Regions from separate parts of the Spirillospora sp. NPDC049024 genome, predicted to be linked through region 1. Evidence: riboswitches for the same ligand, from Rfam matches in the RefSeq annotation. Region 1 holds a riboswitch; the other holds the start of a gene.
What was found. Region 1 has a riboswitch for S-adenosylmethionine ahead of thrC (threonine synthase). Riboswitches for the same ligand answer to the same signal wherever they lie in the genome.

Region 1 (8,747 bases):
CCCGCATCGCGATCCCGGCGGAGACCAGGTTCGTCCTGCCGGTCTATACGGCGCGGTGCGAATTCGGTGACCTGCGGGAGAGTAAGAACAGGCGGGCGCTCGCGGAGTGGATCGTCGGGGAGCGGTCCACCAAGGTCCGGACGCTCGGCATCGACGCGGACGGGCTCATCGACGAGATCGTCAACGGTCCGCCGACGCTCGGCTCCGCCGTCGGCGCCGTTTTCCGCGCCTATGCCCGCCTGCACGGCAAGCCCCGCTGGGGCGACAAGCGCCCGAGCTACTCCCAGCACGTCGGCGCCCTGTTGCGGATGTTTCCCGACGCCCAGTTCGTCCACCTCGTCAGGGACGGCCGGGACTGCGTCGCGTCCCTCATGGAGATGCCCTGGTTCGACGCCGACATCCACCACGCCATCTCCGCCTGGCGGGAGACGATCGACCGCGGCCGCCGGCTCGTCGAGCGACTCGGCCCGGACTCCTACTACGAGCTGCAGTACGAGCGGCTCGTCACCGACCCCGCCGACGAGCTGACCCGGCTCTGCGGGTTCCTCGGCGAGGACTTCGACCCCGCGATGGTCCACCCGGAGGGCCTCGCGAAGCGGCTCGTCCCGGCCGGCAAGCGATGGCACGGGCGGACGCACGACGCCGTCACCACCGACCGCGTCGGCTCCTGGGCCGAACGCCTCGACGCCTGGGAGATCAGCCTCGCCGAGGCCGCCTTCGGCGAGCGGCTCGCCGAGTACGGCTACGAGCCCAGCGGCCTGCCGAAGCCGCCCGCGGCCCACCTCGCCCGGTTCACCCGCACCGCCGCCCACCGCCGCATGGCCCAGAGCAAGGCCGCGCTGCGCGAACGCTGGAGGCAGCACCACGAGCCGAACCCGGTCGAGTGCCTCCTCCCCGCCGAACACACCGCCACCACCGCCTCCTGACCCCCACGTGGCAGCCCCTGAGGCCCGTCGCGTCATTGTGGGGCCCCACGCCCCCAAGCTGACCGTCGTCAGTCGAGGGCGGCTAGTTGGTCGGCGAACCAGCGTTGCGGGGGGAGGGCCGTCGCGGCCTCGGCCAGGCGGGCGCAGCGCTCGGCTCGCCGGGCGCGCGGCATGAGCAGGGCCTGGTGCAGGGTCTCGGCCGTCTGCGAGACGTCGTAGGGATTGACCACCAGCGCGTCCTCGGACAGCTCCGCGGCCGCGCCCGCCTCCCGCGACAGCACCAGCGCGCAGCCGTGCCGAGACAGCACCGGCCCCTCCTTCGCGACCAGGTTCATCCCGTCGCGGATCGGGTTGACGAGCAGGACGTCGGCCAGGCCGTAGGCGGCGAGGGAGCGCGGGTAGTCGTCGTTCACCTGCAGGATCAGCGGGTCCCAGTCGGCCGTGCCGAACTCCTCGGAGATCTGCCCGGCCATGCGCTCGACGGCCGCGGTGTAGTCCCGGTACTCGGGCAGGTCGTAGCGGGACGGGTAGGCGAACGCCAGGTGCACCACGCGGCCGCGCCACTCGGGATGGTTGACGAGCATCTCCCGGTAGGCGGCGAGCCCGCGCACGATGTTCTTGGAGAGCTCCGTCCGGTCGATCCGCACGATGAGCTGCCGGTCGCCGACCTGCTCCCGCAGCGCGCGCGCCCGTTCGACGACGTCCTGCTCGGCGGCGCGCCGGCGCAGCGCCGGGCCGTCGACGCCGAGACCGTGCACGCCCACGCGCGTGGTGTGGCCCGAGCAGGTGACGGTGCGGGCCACGCGGTCGACGCGCGCGCCCGGCAGCAGTTCGCAGCAGTCGAGGAACGCCGACGCCCACCGCTCGGTGAGGAAGCCGGCGTGGTCCGCGCCGAGGATGCCGAGCAGGACCTGCGCGCCGATGTCGTCGGGGAGCAGCCTGAAGTACTCCGGAGGCGCCCACGGCGTGTGGGAGAAGTGCACGATCTTCAGGTCGGGACGCCGGTCGCGCAGCATCCGCGGGGCGAGCGAGAGGTGGTAGTCCTGGATCGCCGCTTTCGCGCCTGGGGCGGCGTCGCGGGCGAGGGCGTCCGCGAAGGCCGCGTTGTACGCCTCGTAGGACTGCCAGTCGCGCCGGGCGCGCGCGTCGAAGTGCGGGCTGCGCGGCGTGTCGTACAGCAGGTGGTGGACGAACCACAGCGTCGAGTTGGCCACGCCGTTGTACGCGCGGTCGAACGTGGCCGCCGGGATGTCGAGCATCCGCACCGCGGCCCCGCCGGTCTCGTATCCGGCGAGGTCGAGGCGCCCGTCCGGGGAGCGGCGCGCGGCCGTGCGGTCGGCCTCGCCGAGGCTCGCGCACACCCACAGCACGTCCGCGTCCCCGGTGGACGGCTCCGGCGACGTCCCGGCCGGACGCGGCGGGCCGGGGTCGCGCGGGGCGCCCGTGACGGCGGCCAGGCCCGACACCAGCCCGCCGCCCCCGCGCCGCATGGTGAGCCCGCCGTCGTCCGACAGCGAGAACGACACCGGCCCCCGGTTCGAGGCCACCAGCACTTGGCTCATACGGGAAGGGTCTCAGTTGGGACCGAGGCACATCAAAGTGACCCGCGAGGTAGCCCGCATCGCCCGCACTGCCGCCCGTTTCGCCCGGTTAGTCATTCTCCCAGGGGGTACCCGGTCGCCATGAGCAAGTCCGAGACGACGAAGACGGTGCTCGTCGCCGGTGCCGCGAACCTCATCCTCGCGATCACGAAGCTGGTCGCCGGCCTGCTGGCCGGGTCCAGCGCCATGCTCGCGGAGAGCGCGCACTCGGTGGCGGACACCCTCAACCAGGGCTTCCTCTTCGCCTCGCTCCGGCGCAGCGAGCGGCCCCCCGACAAGCGCCACCCCTTCGGCTACGGCAACGAGCGGTACGTGTGGTCGCTGCTCGCCGCGTTCGGCATCTTCGTGGCCGGCGCGGGGTTCTCGATCTTCGAGGGCGTCCTGACCATGACGGGCCACGGCGGCACGGGGACGACGGTGTGGCTCGCCTACGCCGTCCTCGCCCTCGGCGCGGTGCTGGAGGGGACGTCCTGGATCCGCGCCTTCTACCAGGCCAGGAAGGAGACGCGTGAGAACGACCGCGACCTCGTCGAGCACGTCCGCAAGTCGCCCGACGTGACGTTCAAGACCGCGCTGTTCGAGGACACCGCGGCGATGGTCGGTCTGGCTTTCGCCGCCGGCGGGCTCGTGATGCGCCAGATCACCGGCTCGGAGTTCTGGGACGGGCTCGCGTCCGTCCTCATCGGACTGCTCCTCGTCGTCCTCGCCTTCGGGATCGGCCGTGAGAGCGTGGGCCTGCTCATCGGCCAGGCCGCCGACCCCGAGGCGCAGCGCACGATCCGCGCCGAGATCCTCGGCGCGCGCGGCGTGACCGGCGTGGACGAGCTGCTCACCATGCACTTCGGCCCCGAGCAGATCCTCGTCGCGGCCAAGGTCCACTTCTCCGACGCCATCAGCGCCGACGAGGCCGAGGACGTCGCCGGGGAGATCGACCGGCGGCTGCGGGAGTGCGTCCCGATCGTCAAGCACGTGTTCCTCGACCCGACCCAACGCGTGATCAAGAGCCCCGCCGGGTAACGTCTCAATCCCTGGACCCGCCTGTCTGGCATCCGGTCAGTTCATGTAAAGTCACGCATACGAGTTCATAGCGCTCGTGATCACACAACTTCATAACGCTCATCCAGAGGGGTGGAGGGACCGGCCCTGCGAAGCCCCGGCAACCACCCGGCTGAGGCGCGTCGCGATCCTGCGAAGGCCGGCCGGGAGATGGTGCCAACTCCGGCCTGCGACCAAGGTGGCGCAGGGAAGATGGGGAGAAAGGCCTCGCCCTCATGGCACTCACGCCTGCCACAGACCTCGGACCGGCTACCGCTCTCGTCTGCCGCGAATGCGGCTCGTCCCGCGACCTCGGGCCCTACTACGCCTGCGAGGAGTGTTTCGGGCCCCTGGAGATCGCCTACGACTTCCAGGGCGTCACCCGGGACGCGATCGAGTCCGGGCCGCGCAACATCTGGCGCTACCGCGGGCTGCTGCCCGTCCCGGCCAACGTCGCCGACACCCCGAACACCGAGCCGGGCCTGACCCGCCTCGTCCGCGCCGACAACCTCGCGGAGAGCCTCGGCCTGCAGAGCCTGTGGGTGAAGGACGACAGCGGGAACCCGACCCACTCGTTCAAGGACCGCGTCGTCGCCGTCGCGCTCGCCGCCGCCCGCGAGCTCGGGTTCAAGGTGCTGGCCTGCCCGTCCACCGGGAACCTCGCCAACGCGGTCGCCGCCGCGGCCGCCCGCGCCGGGATCCGCAGCGCGGTGTTCGTCCCCTCGAACCTCGAGTCCCAGAAGATCATCACGACGGCCGTGTACGGCGGGACGTTCGTGACGGTCGACGGCAACTACGACGACGTCAACCGGCTCGCGTCCGAGATCGCCGGCGAGCAGGACGACTGGGCGTTCGTCAACGTCAACGTCCGCCCCTACTACGCCGAGGGCTCCAAGACGCTCGGCTACGAGATCGCCGAGCAGCTCGGCTGGCGGCTGCCGGACCAGATCGTCGTGCCGGTCGCCTCCGGCTCCCAGCTCACCAAGATCGACAAGGCGTTCCAGGAACTGATCAAGCTGGGGCTGGTGGAGGACAAGCCGTACCGCGTCTTCGGCGCCCAGGCCGCCGGGTGCGGCCCGGTCGCCACCGCGTTCAAGGCGGGCCACGACGTCATCCGCCCGGTGAAGCCCGACACGATCGCCAAGTCCCTCGCGATCGGCAACCCGGCGGACGGCCCCTACGTCCTGGACGTGACCCGCCGCACCGGCGGCGCCGTCGAGGACGTCACCGACGAGCAGGTCGTCGAGGGCATCCGGCTCCTCGCCCGCACCGAGGGCGTGTTCGGCGAGACCGCCGGCGGCGTCACCGTCGCGACCCTCCGCAAGCTCGTCGAGACCGGCGCCCTCGACCCGGGCGCCGAGACCGTGATCATCAACTCCGGGGACGGTCTGAAGACCCTGGACGCCGTCGCCCCGGTCGTCGCGCCGTCGGCGAACATCGCCCCGTCGCTGGAGGCGTTCCGCGCCGCGGGCCTCGCCTGAGAACGAAGGAGCAGCATGAGCAGCGTGTCCGTCCGTATCCCGACGATCCTGCGGACCTACACCGGCGGCGAGTCCGAGGTGAAGGCCGAGGGGGCCACCCTGCGCGCGGTCGTCGCCGACCTGGAGGCCAGTTACTCCGGCATCTCCGCCCGCATCCTGGACGACGCGGGCAAGATCCGCCGGTTCGTGAACGTCTACGTCGGCGACGAGGACGTCCGCTTCGCCGAGGGCCTCGACACCCCGACGCCCGAAGGCGCCCAGATCTCCATCATCCCCGCGGTGGCGGGCGGCTGACGCAGGCCCGCCCAAGCCCCGGCACGTCCCATCGTGCCGGGGCTTTTCCGTGCACGGGCAGCGAATTCGCGATTCTTCGGAACGCGGATGCCCCGGTGGATACCGAATTGGGCGGCTGTTCGCGCGGTCCGGCTAAACGCGCATGGATCAAGCTTTAGCGAGCGTCGGATTCCCGTCTCGGATCTTGATCATCGCCTCCCCGGCACTTGGTTTTCTCGCTGGTCACGCCCTGGAAGATTGTTCCCGGAGTGGCGCTCCCTGGGGCGCCGATCGGCATACGAGAGTGAGGAAAGGCATGAAGCGCATTTTGCGCACGATGGCCGTGACCGGGATAACGATGGGGGCGGCCGTCCTCGCGGCTCCCTCGGCCATGGCCGACATCAACTTCTACTCCGTGGAGAAGGCGTACCTCGGGCACAACGGCCCCACGTACGTCAGCGAGCAGGGTCCCGGCGACCTGATGTACACCGACATCATCCGGTCTCCCAAGGCCGCGACGGCGATCGGGAACAAGCCGGTGAAGACCGGTGACATCACCACGAAGCTCCACGGCGGGAAGCACAACACGGCCGTCACCGGCGTCGAGGGCGCCGAGGAGGAGGCGACCAAGGTCGCCCTGGCCAAGGCCGCCGAGCACGAGGAGGCCGCTCCTCAGCAGCAGGCGGCTCAGCAGCAGGAGGCGGCTCCGCAGCAGGAGTCGCTGCAGGCCGCTCCGGAGCAGGACGCGCAGCAGGCCGCGCCCGAGCAGGGTGCCGAGCAGGCCGCGCAGCAGCAGGACGCGCAGCAGGCCGCCCCGCAGCAGGACGCGGAGATGGCCGCGCAGCAGCAGGACGCCCAGCAGGCCGCTCCGGAGCAGGACGCGCAGCAGGCCGCGCCCGACCAGGGCATCGAGCAGGCCGCGCAGCAGCAGGACGCGCAGCAGGCCGCGCCCGAGCAGGAGGCCCAGCAGAACGCTCCGGAGCAGCAGCAGGCCGACGCCGCTCCGCAGATGGCGCAGCGGCGGGCCGACAGGCCGGAGCCCCGGTCGGTGGACATCCACGCGGCCGAGAAGGCGGCCGTCGGCCAGAACGGCCACGTCCTCGTGGGTGAGAACGGCTCCGGCGACGCGGTGTTCACCAACCTCACCAAGTCGCCCCACTCGCTGGTCTTCGCCGGGAACAGCGCGACGATGACCGGCGAGATCAACAGCCACATCCACGGCGGGAAGCGCAACACCGTGATCAACGCGGTGGCGGGCCCCGAGCAGGAGTCCACCAAGTAGCGGACCGCGATTCCTGCGAGAGCACCCGAAGCACCACGGCCGCTCCGGCCCGGTCACGCATCGAAGCCGGAGCGGCCACCCATGTCCGGACCGTTTGCGGCGGCCCTTCGCCTGGGCCGAGAAGAAAGTCCTCGCCGCGCGCCGAACTCCACGAAAGCGGCCCGCTGGGCCGCGGCAAGCACGGGCGATCGGGCCGCCGCAAACGCCGCCGCATTCCCCCCGGAACGGCATCAGCGGACGCAACGGACAGGGTCCTCCTAAAAACATCCGCACGCATTTTCTCCAATGAAATGGGCCCCCTCTGCCGCCGTCGATCAGCGGGCCGCCACCGTTCGGCCATGGCACCCGAAGCGGTCATTTCCTGGCATCCGGCTCGGCCGTGCTCGCGGCGGCCCGCGCCGCTGCCTTCCGCTCTACTCGCCGCTGATGGGCGTCGCGCTCCCTGCGAGAGACCTTCATCCCTTCGAGGACGTCCGGCTTGCGCTGGAGGAGGCCGGTGCGACGCTCGGACAGGGACGGGCGGTCGCCCTGGACAGGTGCGTTGCCGGCGATCCTCGGCATGACGGCCATCGTGGGAGTGCCGCGTTCCTGCACGGGTGACGGACGCGCGCCCGCGGTCCCACCGCTGGTCAGGGCGGGTTCGGGACGCCGGGGTGACACCTTCGGGCGAGGATGTGTGGCGCTTGCACTCGACGGGGTAGAGTGCTAAACAAACATTGGCACTCTGCTGTGGAGAGTGACAACTTCACACAGTCATGGGTCGGGGCGATGAGGCCTCAGGCCGGCGGCGGAATGGAAGTCGTCGGCGGGGCCGTCCGTCGCGGGCGTCGGCTCGATCCGTCTAAGCCACCTTGTTCCGGGAGGACTGGAGCCTATGGCTGCAAAGATGATCGCGTTCGACGAGGAGGCCCGCCGCGGTCTCGAGCGCGGCATGAACCAGCTCGCCGACGCCGTGAAGGTGACCCTTGGTCCCAAGGGCCGCAACGTCGTGCTGGAGAAGAAGTGGGGCGCCCCCACCATCACCAACGACGGCGTGTCGATCGCCAAGGAGATCGAGCTCGAGGACGCGTGGGAGAAGATCGGCGCGGAGCTCGTCAAGGAAGTAGCCAAGAAGACCGACGACGTCGCGGGTGACGGCACCACCACCGCCACCGTGCTGGCCCAGGCGCTGGTGCGCGAGGGTCTGCGCAACGTGGCCGCCGGCGCGAACCCGATGTCGCTGAAGCGGGGCATCGAGGCCGCGGTCGAGCGGGTGAGCGAGGAGCTGTCCAAGCTCGCCAAGGACGTGGAGACCAAGGAGCAGATCGCCTCCACGGCGTCCATCTCCGCGGGTGACCCGCAGATCGGCGAGATGATCGCCGAGGCGATGGACAAGGTCGGCAAGGAAGGCGTCATCACGGTCGAGGAGAGCCAGACCTTCGGTCTGGAGCTCGAGCTGACCGAGGGCATGCGCTTCGACAAGGGCTACATCTCGCACTACTTCGTGACCGACCCCGAGCGGATGGAGGCGGTCCTCGAGGACCCGTACATCCTGATCGTTCAGGGCAAGGCGTCGGCCAACAAGGACCTGCTGCCCGTCCTCGAGGGCGTCATGCAGTCCGGCAAGCCGCTGCTGATCATCGCGGAGGACGTCGAGGGCGAGGCCCTGGCCACCCTGGTCGTCAACAAGATCCGCGGCATCTTCAAGTCCGTCGCGGTGAAGGCGCCGGGCTTCGGCGACCGCCGCAAGGCCATGCTGGGCGACATCGCCACGCTGACCGGCGGCCAGGTCATCAGCGAGGACGTGGGTCTCAAGCTCGAGAACACCACGACCGAGATGCTGGGCCGCGCCCGCAAGGTCGTCATCACCAAGGACGAGACCACCATCGTGGACGGCGCCGGTGACGCCAACGAGATCGCGGGCCGGGTCAACCAGATCCGTACCGAGATCGACAACACCGACTCCGACTACGACCGCGAGAAGCTCCAGGAGCGCCTGGCCAAGCTCGCGGGCGGTGTCGCGGTCATCAAGGCCGGCGCCGCGACGGAGGTCGAGCTCAAGGAGCGCAAGCACCGCATCGAGGACGCCGTCCGCAACGCCAAGGCCGCGGTCGAGGAGGGCATCGTCCCCGGCGGTGGCGTGGCGCTGCTGCAGGCCGGCACCAAGGCG
Region 2 (8,747 bases), on a different contig from region 1:
GCCTACGCCGAGCAGCGCTGGCGCGCGATCGTGGGCAACATGGTCCGGGACGGGGCGCTCACGTCGTCCCAGGCGGCCTCGCTGACCTTCCCCGCCCCCGGCAAGGAGAAGATCATCGACGTCCTCAAGGGCCAGCGCGGCTACATGGTGAACGTGGCCAAGAAGGAGCTCACCGAGCGCCGCGGCTACAGCGAGGACGAGATCAACCGCAGCGGCCTGAAGATCACCACGACGTTCGACAAGCGGCTGATGGACGCGATGAAGCAGGCCGTCTCTAACAACGCCCCGAACGGGATGAGCAAAAAGATCCGTACCGGGGCGGTGTCGGTCGACCCGTCCACCGGGCAGGTGCTTGCCTTCTACGGCGGCCGCGGCTACCTGGAGGAGGCGCTGAGCAGCGCCTTCGGCGACTGGGCACAGGCCGGGTCGGGGTTCAAGCCGATCGCGCTGGCGGCCGCGCTGGACGACGGCAAGACGCTGTCCACCAGCTACGACGGCAGCTCCCCGCAGTACTTCCGCGGCGCCCCCATCCGCAACGACAGCAACGAGAACTTCGGCACGGTGAACCTCGTCACCGCCACCGAGCACTCGATCAACACGGCCTACGTCAACCTCGGCCAGGACATCGGCAACAAGAAGATCGCCGCGATGGCCGAGAAGATGGGCATCCCCGCGTCGCAGATGAAGCCGGACCAGCGGGACGCCGCCACGTTCCCGCTCGGCATCGTGTCGCTGCACCCCGTCCAGCAGGCGGGCGTGTACTCGACGTTCGCCTCCGAGGGCGTGCACCGGACGCCGTTCGTGGTGAAGTCCGTCACCGACAACGAGAACCACAAGCGCAAGTTCACCGAGAAGGGCGAGCGGGCGTTCAGCCAGCAGGTCGCCAGGGACGCCACGTACGCCATGCAGAAGGTCGTGCAGGGCGGCACCGGCACCGGCGCGCAACTGCCCGACGGCCGCGACGTCGCCGGCAAGACCGGCACCACCGACAAGGGCCGCGCGATCTGGTTCAACGGGTTCATCCCGCAGATGGCGACGACGGTCGCGATGTTCCGCAGCGACGGCAAGCCGCTGAACATCCCCGGCTACGGCGCGTACGGCGGGCAGCTGCCCGCGCAGATCTGGCGCTCGTACATGTCGGACGCGGTGAACATCAAGGACTACGAGGCCAAGTCGTTCGGGTCGCCGTCGGAGACACCGGGCAGCGGCTTCGGCGGGCCGACGCAGGACGTCCCCCCGGGCGGGACGCAGCCTCCGGACACGGGCGGGCCGGTCGAGCCGCCGCCCTCCACGGACCGGCCCGACACCCCGACGCCCCCCACCGACCTGCCGACCATCCTCCCGCCGCAGCCGCCCGGCGACGGCGGCGGAACCGGAGGCGGCGGAACCGGTGACGGCGGCGGAACCGGAGGCGGAGGCACCGGCGACGGCGGCGGCGGGACCGGAGGCGGCCCACTAGGCCGCTTCGGCACCGGCGGCTGACCGCCCCGCGCCACTCCTTGCTCGGTCGCGCGGTTGCTCGGTCGCGGGGGTGCTCAGTCGCAGGCTTTGCCGATGGCCGCGGGCGTCTCCCTGATCACGGTGTCGAGCTGGGAGACGTCGCCGGAGCCGACGCCGGGGGCGGCGGCGCGGAGCTTGCCGGCCTCCGTCTTCAGGGCCTTGCTCAGGTCGGCGTCGTCGGCCTGCTTCGCCAGCCCGTCGAGACGCCCGGCGAGCTGCTCGGTCGCCGGGCGCCACTGCGCGGGCTCCGCCGCCGGGACGCTCCGCACCTGGGCGACGTACTGCTGGAACGCCTTCTTCGTGTCGGTGCACACCTGGCCGGAGTTCCCGCCCAGCGCCCCGCACCCGCTGAGGGCGCCGAGCACCAGCGCTCCGCCGGCCAGCGTCGCGACCACCCCGTACCGCATCGCACCCTCCCCTTGATCTTCGATCGGCTCCGCTTATACTTCCGCATGAGGTCATGAGCGCCAGCGCCAAGCCCCGGCTTGCTGGCCGGCAACCCTTCGTCCGCGATGGGGTGCCCCGGGTGAAGACCTGGCCGGACGCGAGACCGCGTTCCGGCAAGCGCGGATCCCGACGGACGTCCCGGGGTCCCTGACCCGGAAGGTCCAGGTATGCCCACGCTGCTCGCCCGCTCCCCCATCACGACTGCTGTGACGCACCCGGAGGGGGTCCGGGTTCGCCGTCTTCCCCGCGTCGTCGGGGCGGACGCCCCGGTTCCGGTGCGCGGCGGCCACCGCGTCCCCTACGCCAACTTCGACTACGCCGCCAGCGCGCCGTGCCTGGAGGCGGTCCAGGAGGCCGTCACCCGCGCGCTGCCGTACTACAGCAGCGTCCACCGGGGCGCGGGGTACGCGTCCCAGGTCACGACGTCCGCCTACGAGGAGGCGCGGGAGACCGTCCGGTCGTTCCTCGGCGCGTGGCGCCGCTCGGCGGTGGTGTTCACGCGCAACACCACCGACTCGATGAACCTGCTCGCGCACGCCGCCCCCGCCGGGACGAGCGTCGTCGTCTTCGAGAGCGAGCACCACGCGTCGCTGCTGCCGTGGAGGCGCGCCGTGCGGCTGCCCGCGCCCGCCACCCCGGCCGAGGCCCTCTCCGCCGCGGACCGCGCGCTGCGCTCGTGCCCGGTCGGGCCGCGGCTGCTCGTCGTCACCGCCGCGTCCAACGTCACCGGCGAGCTGTGGCCGATCGAGGAGCTGGCGGAGGTCGCGCACCGCAACGGCGCCCGCATCGCGGTCGACGCGGCGCAGCTCGTCCCGCACCGCCCCCTCGACATGACCGCGCTCGACCTCGACTACGTCGCGTTCTCCGGGCACAAGCTGTACGCGCCGTTCGGCGCGGGCGTGCTCGCCGGACGCGCCGACTGGCTGCGCGCCGCCGAGCCCTATCTCAAGGGCGGCGGCGCCAGCGCCTCGGTCGGAGCGACGACCCGGTGGGCGGCGTCCGCCGAGCAGCGGCACGAGGCGGGCTCCCCGAACGTCCTCGGCGCCGTCGCGCTGGCCGCCGCGTGCGAGGCGCTGCCGCCGTTCTGGGACGACCTCGCCGCCCGCGAGGAGGCGCTGGTGAAGCGGCTGCGGTCGGGGCTGGCCGCGCTCCCCCACGTCCGGGAGCTGACGCTGTGGGGCGACCGGGCGCCGCGCGTCGGGATCGTGTCGTTCACGGTGGACGGCTGGAACGCGCGGGACGTGGCCCTTACGCTGTCTGACGAGCACGGCATCGGCGTGCGCGACGGGAAGTTCTGCGCCCACCCCTTCGTCCGGCACCTGCTGGGCGAGGACGGGAGCGCCGTCCGCGCGAGCATCGGCATCGGGACGGTCGAGGAGCACATCGACCGGCTCCTCACCGCCCTCGCGGAGCTGACAGCGCACTGACCTGCGAACTCCCGCGCTCGGTCAGACGATTGTGCTCTTTAATCCTGTTCGCCCATGTAGCGTAGGCAGTCGCGCGGGGACGAGCACGCTAGAAACAGGGGGTGGCGACCGTGGCCGACGCGTGGCGACCCACGTCGGAACTCGAGCACCGACTGCAGGAGACCGTACGGGCCGGCGACCAGGAGAGCTACTTCCGCCTCCTCGCCGACAGCGAGCTCGTCGTTCCCGTTCCGCCCGACCTGGTGGACGGCGTGCTCGCCGGGGAGGCGCAGCCGTCGTGGCCCACCCAGGAGGAGGACGGCCGGGTCCACGTCCTGGTTTACACGTCGGCGGCGGCGATGCGGGCGTGCCTCGGCCCGGCCTACCAGCACTTCATGACCGTCCGGTTCGGCGACATCGCCGAGGGCTGGCCCGACAACCGCTGGTGGCTGGCGGTCGACGCGCCCGCGCGCGGCGTCGCCGCCGCGCTGCCGATCGAGGCGCGGCTGCCCGCCTGGTTCGTCCGGCAGGTCGCCGAGGGCGACGGCCGCCCCCCGCTGGTCGGCCGCGCGACGCCGCCGTGGGAGGAGCTGCGCGACCAGCACCGCGACCTGCCCCGCGAGGCGCCGCGCCCGGAGTTCCAGCCGGCCAACGACGTGGAGCGCGAGCTGCTGCGGGCCGCCGCGAACAACGACCACGACCTGTTCCTGCAGACGCTGGCCGCCACCGACGTGCTGCTGCCCGTCCCGGACGAGACGGACTACTCGCTGCGTCCGGGCCGTCCCGGCTTCCCCTGGCAGACCCGCGAGGTCGACGGCTCCACCGTCGTCCCCGTCTTCACCTCGCCGGAACGCCTGGCCGAGGCGTCCGGGCCCGGCACCGAGCACATCACGCTGCCGTTCACCGTCGTGCTGCGGTACTGGCCGAACCACGACTGGGCGCTCGCCATCAACTCCGGCTCGCCCGCGGGCGGGACCGTCCTCGCGCAGCAGCTCCCCGGCCTCGCCACCTGGGCCGACCGGCGCGCCGCCCAGCGCATGACGGAGCGCTTCGAGCCCCAGAACGACATCGAGCAGCGGCTCTTCGACGCCGGGCGCCGCGGCGACACCGAATCCTTCTTCAAGATCCTGCTCGGCGCCCAGGTGCTCGTGCCGGTGGACGCCGAGACGCCGTGGGGCATCGTCCCCGGGGACGGCGAGTTCCCGTGGCGCCCCGTCCCCGTGCACGGCCGGACGTCGATCCAGATCTTCACGTCGCTGAAGTGGATGAACGAGGCGATCGGGTCGTCCCGCTTCATCATGCCGAGCCTTCTGGAGATGGTCACCGCGTGGCCCGACGCCTCCTGGACGCTCGTCCTCAACCCGGGCACGCCCATCGACGCGTCCATGCCGGGCGACCAGGTCCGCACCCTCAGCGGGCCGCCCGCTCCCCCGTCCGCCGCGGCGCCGCCGGCCCCGGCCGCGCCCGCGGTGCCGGTGGCCCCCGCCGTCCCGGCCGACCCGTCGCAGGCCGGTGAGCCGGGCCGCCACCACGCCGACGCCCCTGCCGCGCCTCCCGCTCCGGCCGCCGGTGCCGCCGGGCCGGGCCGCCACGCGAGCGCAGCGCCCACCGACGAACCCGCTGTTCCCGCACCCGGAGCGCCCGCGGAGGCGGGACGCCACCACGCGGGTCCCGGCCCTGCCGCGCATCCCGACCCTGCGGCCGGTCCCGGGCCGAGCGGTCCCGCCGAGCCGGGCCGCCCTGAGATCGCGCCTCAGGCTCCGGCCCACTTCGGTGAGTTGGGCGCGGCCCCTGGGGAGGCGGGCCGCCACCACTCGGCAGGCCCTGCCATGCCTCACGCCGCCGCAGCGGGCGGAAACGACACCACTGGTCCCGGTGCGCCCGAGATCGGCGCACCCGGCGTACCTCCGCAGCCCGCACCGGCCGGCGCGGACACGCCCGTCCCGCCGGACGCCGCGGGCGGCGTCCCGGCCGACGAGCCGCCGAGCCCCGCACCGGGCCTGCCGGGAGACGCGGGCCGCCACTCGGACCCGTCCAGCACGGCCATCGACCCGGTCCTCCTGGCCGGACTGGACCCGGCGGCCGCTCCCGGCCCGACCGGCCAGGCAGGCGGCGTCATCGAGCCCGGTCCTCCCGGCTCCGCGCCTCGGGACGTCGAGCTCCCGGGCCGCCACCACGCGGGCGCGCCCGGCGCGACCGACCGGCCGGGCATCGGAGCAGAGCCCGGCCTCCCCGGCCCCGCACCGCAGGCCAACGAGCCGCTAGGACCTGACGCACCCGCAGACGCGGGCCGCCACCTGGCAAGCGCACCCGGCACCTCGACCGACGCCGCCACACCCGAAGCGCCCGCCCCTGCAAGCGGCGCTCCCCAGCCGGGCCTCCCCGGGCCCGCGCCTCGGACCAACGAGCCGCTAGGACCGGGGGCGCCAGCGGATGAGGACCGTCATCTGGCAGGGGCACCTCGCACCCCGGCCGACGCGATCACTCCTGAGACGCCTGCAAGCGGCGCCCCGGAGCCCGGCCTTCCCGGACTCGCACCGCAGCGCAACGAACCGCTAGGACCGGGGGCGCCAGGAGACGCGGGCCGTCCGGCAAGTGCACCCGGCACCCCGACCGACGCCGCCACACCCGAAGCGCCCGCACCCGCAAGCGGCGCCTCGCAGCCAGGCCTCCCTGGGGCACAGGCCAACGGGCCGCTTGGACCGAGCGCGCCCGGAGACGCGGGCCGTCATCTGGCAGGCGCACCCGGGACCCCGGCTGACGCGATCACTCCTGAGACGCCTGCAAGCAGCGTCACAGAGCCCGGCCTTCCCGGACCCGCACCTCAGAGCAACGAGCCGCTTGGACCGGGCGCACCCGCAGACGCGGGTCACCACCTCGCAGGCGCGCCCGGCAGCCCGCTCAGCGCTGCCACTCCCGGTCCTGCACCTCAGGACGTCGCCCCCTCGGGCCCCGTGCCGGATGGCGCGGGCCGTCCCTATGCGGCCCCGCCCGGGCCGGGCGCAGACCCTGGCCACATGGCCGGACGGGACGACCCCGGTGCGCCCCGCGAAGCCGCACCGGGCGGTGCCGGTGAGGTAGGTGGCCCCGCGGCCGCCGGCGTCGGGCCGGTGCCGGAAGAGGCGGACCGTCGTGTCGCCGGTCCTGGCGAGCCCCGCGATGCGGCGCTTCCCGGGCAGGTGAGCGGACGGGACGCGACCGACCAAGGCGCGCCTTCCGCGACGGGCGGCCTCGTGGACACCGGCCCCGCCGCCCCCCAGGGCAACGAGCCTCCAACCCCGGAGGACGTGGAGCGCCACCAGGCAGGCATGCCGGGGACGCCCCCGCAGGACGTGGCCGACACCGACCAGAGCGGTCGCCACGACTTCGCCGACCGCGCGGCTCCAGGCGAGGGCGCGAGCGCGTCCCCTGCCGCGGGCGCCGCTGAGCCGGGCGGCCCCCCCGCGGCCGTTCAACCGACCGCAGGTCCGGCGCCCCAGGACGCCGCGCTCCCCGGCCAGGCGGACGGCCGGGACGTCGCAGGCCCCAGTCGCGTCGAGGACGGCGGGAGCGCCGCACCGGCCGGAGAGGCCGCTACGGGGCGCGCGCTGCACGCCGTCGGGGAGCCCGAGCCCGCGTTCGAGCCGGGGAACCGGATCGACCAGGAGCTCTACGAGGCGGCTGCGAGCGGCGACTCCGACGCGTTCCTGCGGGTGCTGCTGAACGCGAACGTGCTCGTGCCGATCCCCGACGACGCGCCGCTCGAGGTGACCCCGGTCCAGCGGGAGTTCCGGTGGGACGCGGCGCTGCGGGACGCGGTGTCCGTGCAGGTGTTCACGTCGCTGGTCCGGTTGCGCGAGGTGCTGCCGGAGTCCCGGTTCGTGTACGCCGACTTCCGGGAACTGATCGGCGCGTGGCCCCGGGAGGACTGGGCCATGGTCCTCAACCCGGGGACGCACATCGGGGCGTCGCTGCACGGCGACCAGGTGCGGTCGCTCAGCGAGTGGGCGGTGCGGGTCGGGCTCGTCCCGGGGCGGCCGGAGGTTCCGCTGCCGCCGCCGCGGCGCGAGCCGGTCCCGCAGATGCCGGCGGCCGACCCGGAGGACCGCGTCTCCTCGCCGACGATCATGCAGAAGGTCGTCCCGCACGGCCATGTCTCCTGGTACCTGGAGCAGGGGTACGACCGGGTCGGCGGCTTCGTCCACTCGACGGCCGACGTGGCCGAGCTCCAGACGCCCGGCCAGCTCTACGAGGTGCTGGGGCTGCTGTACGCCGACTCCCCGTTCTCCTTCGACGACGAGGGCGTGTACGTCATCCGGTGGCCCGCGTACTGCCCCGACCTGTACCGCGTCCCGTTCGGCGGACGGGACGAGGAGGAGATGGCGTCCTGGGGCGAGGCCGGCTGGGTCGTCGAGCGGCCGCCGTTCGTCGGCAGCGGCTTCGCGCCGGGAAGCGCCGGATCGATCCGCGAGTACAAGGTGGCCAGTGTCCGGCTGCCGTACGGGGCGGAGATGTACTACCTCGGCAGGGACCGGTCCGAGCGGTTCATCGCGATGTACGATCCCGACCGGCTCGCCTGGCTGCGGCCGGACGCGAACGCCGACGCATGGGACGGACGGACGGAGGCCGCGCAGTGATCCGGGACGGGTACGTCGCGCGCTGGCTCGGCCGCGACTTCGAGGCGGCGCCCGGCGCCGACGGTGAGGTCCGGCTGTACGCGCCCGGGCCGACGGACGGGTTCGAGGAGTTGCGGCCGGGGCGCTTCCGCCGCATCGTCCCGGCGTCCGAAGTGGAGGACCTCCGCTACGTCCGGACGACGTGCCGCTGGCGCGGGGAGCGGTTCGTCATCGTCGGCGAGCATGAAACGTGGATTCGTGTCGAATACGCGGGCGGGCTGGCCCCGGTCGCCGAAAGGCTGGGGCTGGAGCGCGTCGACCAGGGCATCTGGCAGGCGTGGGCGCCCGGCTCGGAGATCGAGGACGTCCGCGAGGAGTTCGTCTGACCCTGGACGGGCTTGATTTGGCCCTGGGATCCGTGTTCGCATGTCTCCCGAGGCGATCCCTCGGAACGGAAGCGTTCAACGGCGACGCGACGGAGGTGCGGCGGCAGTGATCTGCCGATCGGCGGTCAAACCGATCTTTGTTGGGCTCGGCACGGCGGCCATCCTCGCCGCCGGAGGGGCATCGGCCGTAGCCGAGGTCACGCCCTCCCCCTCAGAATCGGATCCCGCGTCCCCCGCCCCGGGCAAGCTCCTGGTGGACGTCGCCTCGTCGGCGGCCAAGCTCGACCCGGGTGACTCCCTCGACATCACGACCACGGTCAAGGCCGACGGCGGCGACGTCGCGAACATCAAGGTCACGAACGTCGCGGTGACCCTCAAGGGCGCGACGGTGACCGGCGACTGCGGCGCGCCGT

Region 2: another riboswitch for S-adenosylmethionine. It lies ahead of AB0C21_RS38840 (aminotransferase class V-fold PLP-dependent enzyme); the one in region 1 lies ahead of thrC (threonine synthase).

The regions. Positions count from the first base shown of each region.
Region 1 covers NZ_JBEZFD010000045.1:1,432-10,178, reverse strand. The annotation lists gene AB0C21_RS42430 (sulfotransferase family protein) at 1-926, shown strand, start outside; gene AB0C21_RS42425 (alpha,alpha-trehalose-phosphate synthase (UDP-forming)) at 995-2,488, opposite strand; gene AB0C21_RS42420 (cation diffusion facilitator family transporter) at 2,609-3,544, shown strand; SAM riboswitch class I at 3,641-3,782, shown strand; gene thrC (threonine synthase) at 3,799-5,043, shown strand; gene AB0C21_RS42410 (MoaD/ThiS family protein) at 5,059-5,337, shown strand; gene AB0C21_RS42405 (hypothetical protein) at 5,633-6,598, shown strand; gene AB0C21_RS42400 (hypothetical protein) at 6,953-7,159, opposite strand; gene groL (chaperonin GroEL) at 7,473-8,747, shown strand, end outside.
Region 2 covers NZ_JBEZFD010000031.1:70,343-79,089, forward strand. The annotation lists gene AB0C21_RS38830 (transglycosylase domain-containing protein) at 1-1,482, shown strand, start outside; gene AB0C21_RS38835 (DUF8711 family protein) at 1,536-1,907, opposite strand; SAM riboswitch class IV at 1,957-2,073, shown strand; gene AB0C21_RS38840 (aminotransferase class V-fold PLP-dependent enzyme) at 2,115-3,374, shown strand; gene AB0C21_RS38845 (SseB family protein) at 3,476-7,969, shown strand; gene AB0C21_RS38850 (UCP033725 family protein) at 7,966-8,334, shown strand; gene AB0C21_RS38855 (hypothetical protein) at 8,441-8,747, shown strand, end outside.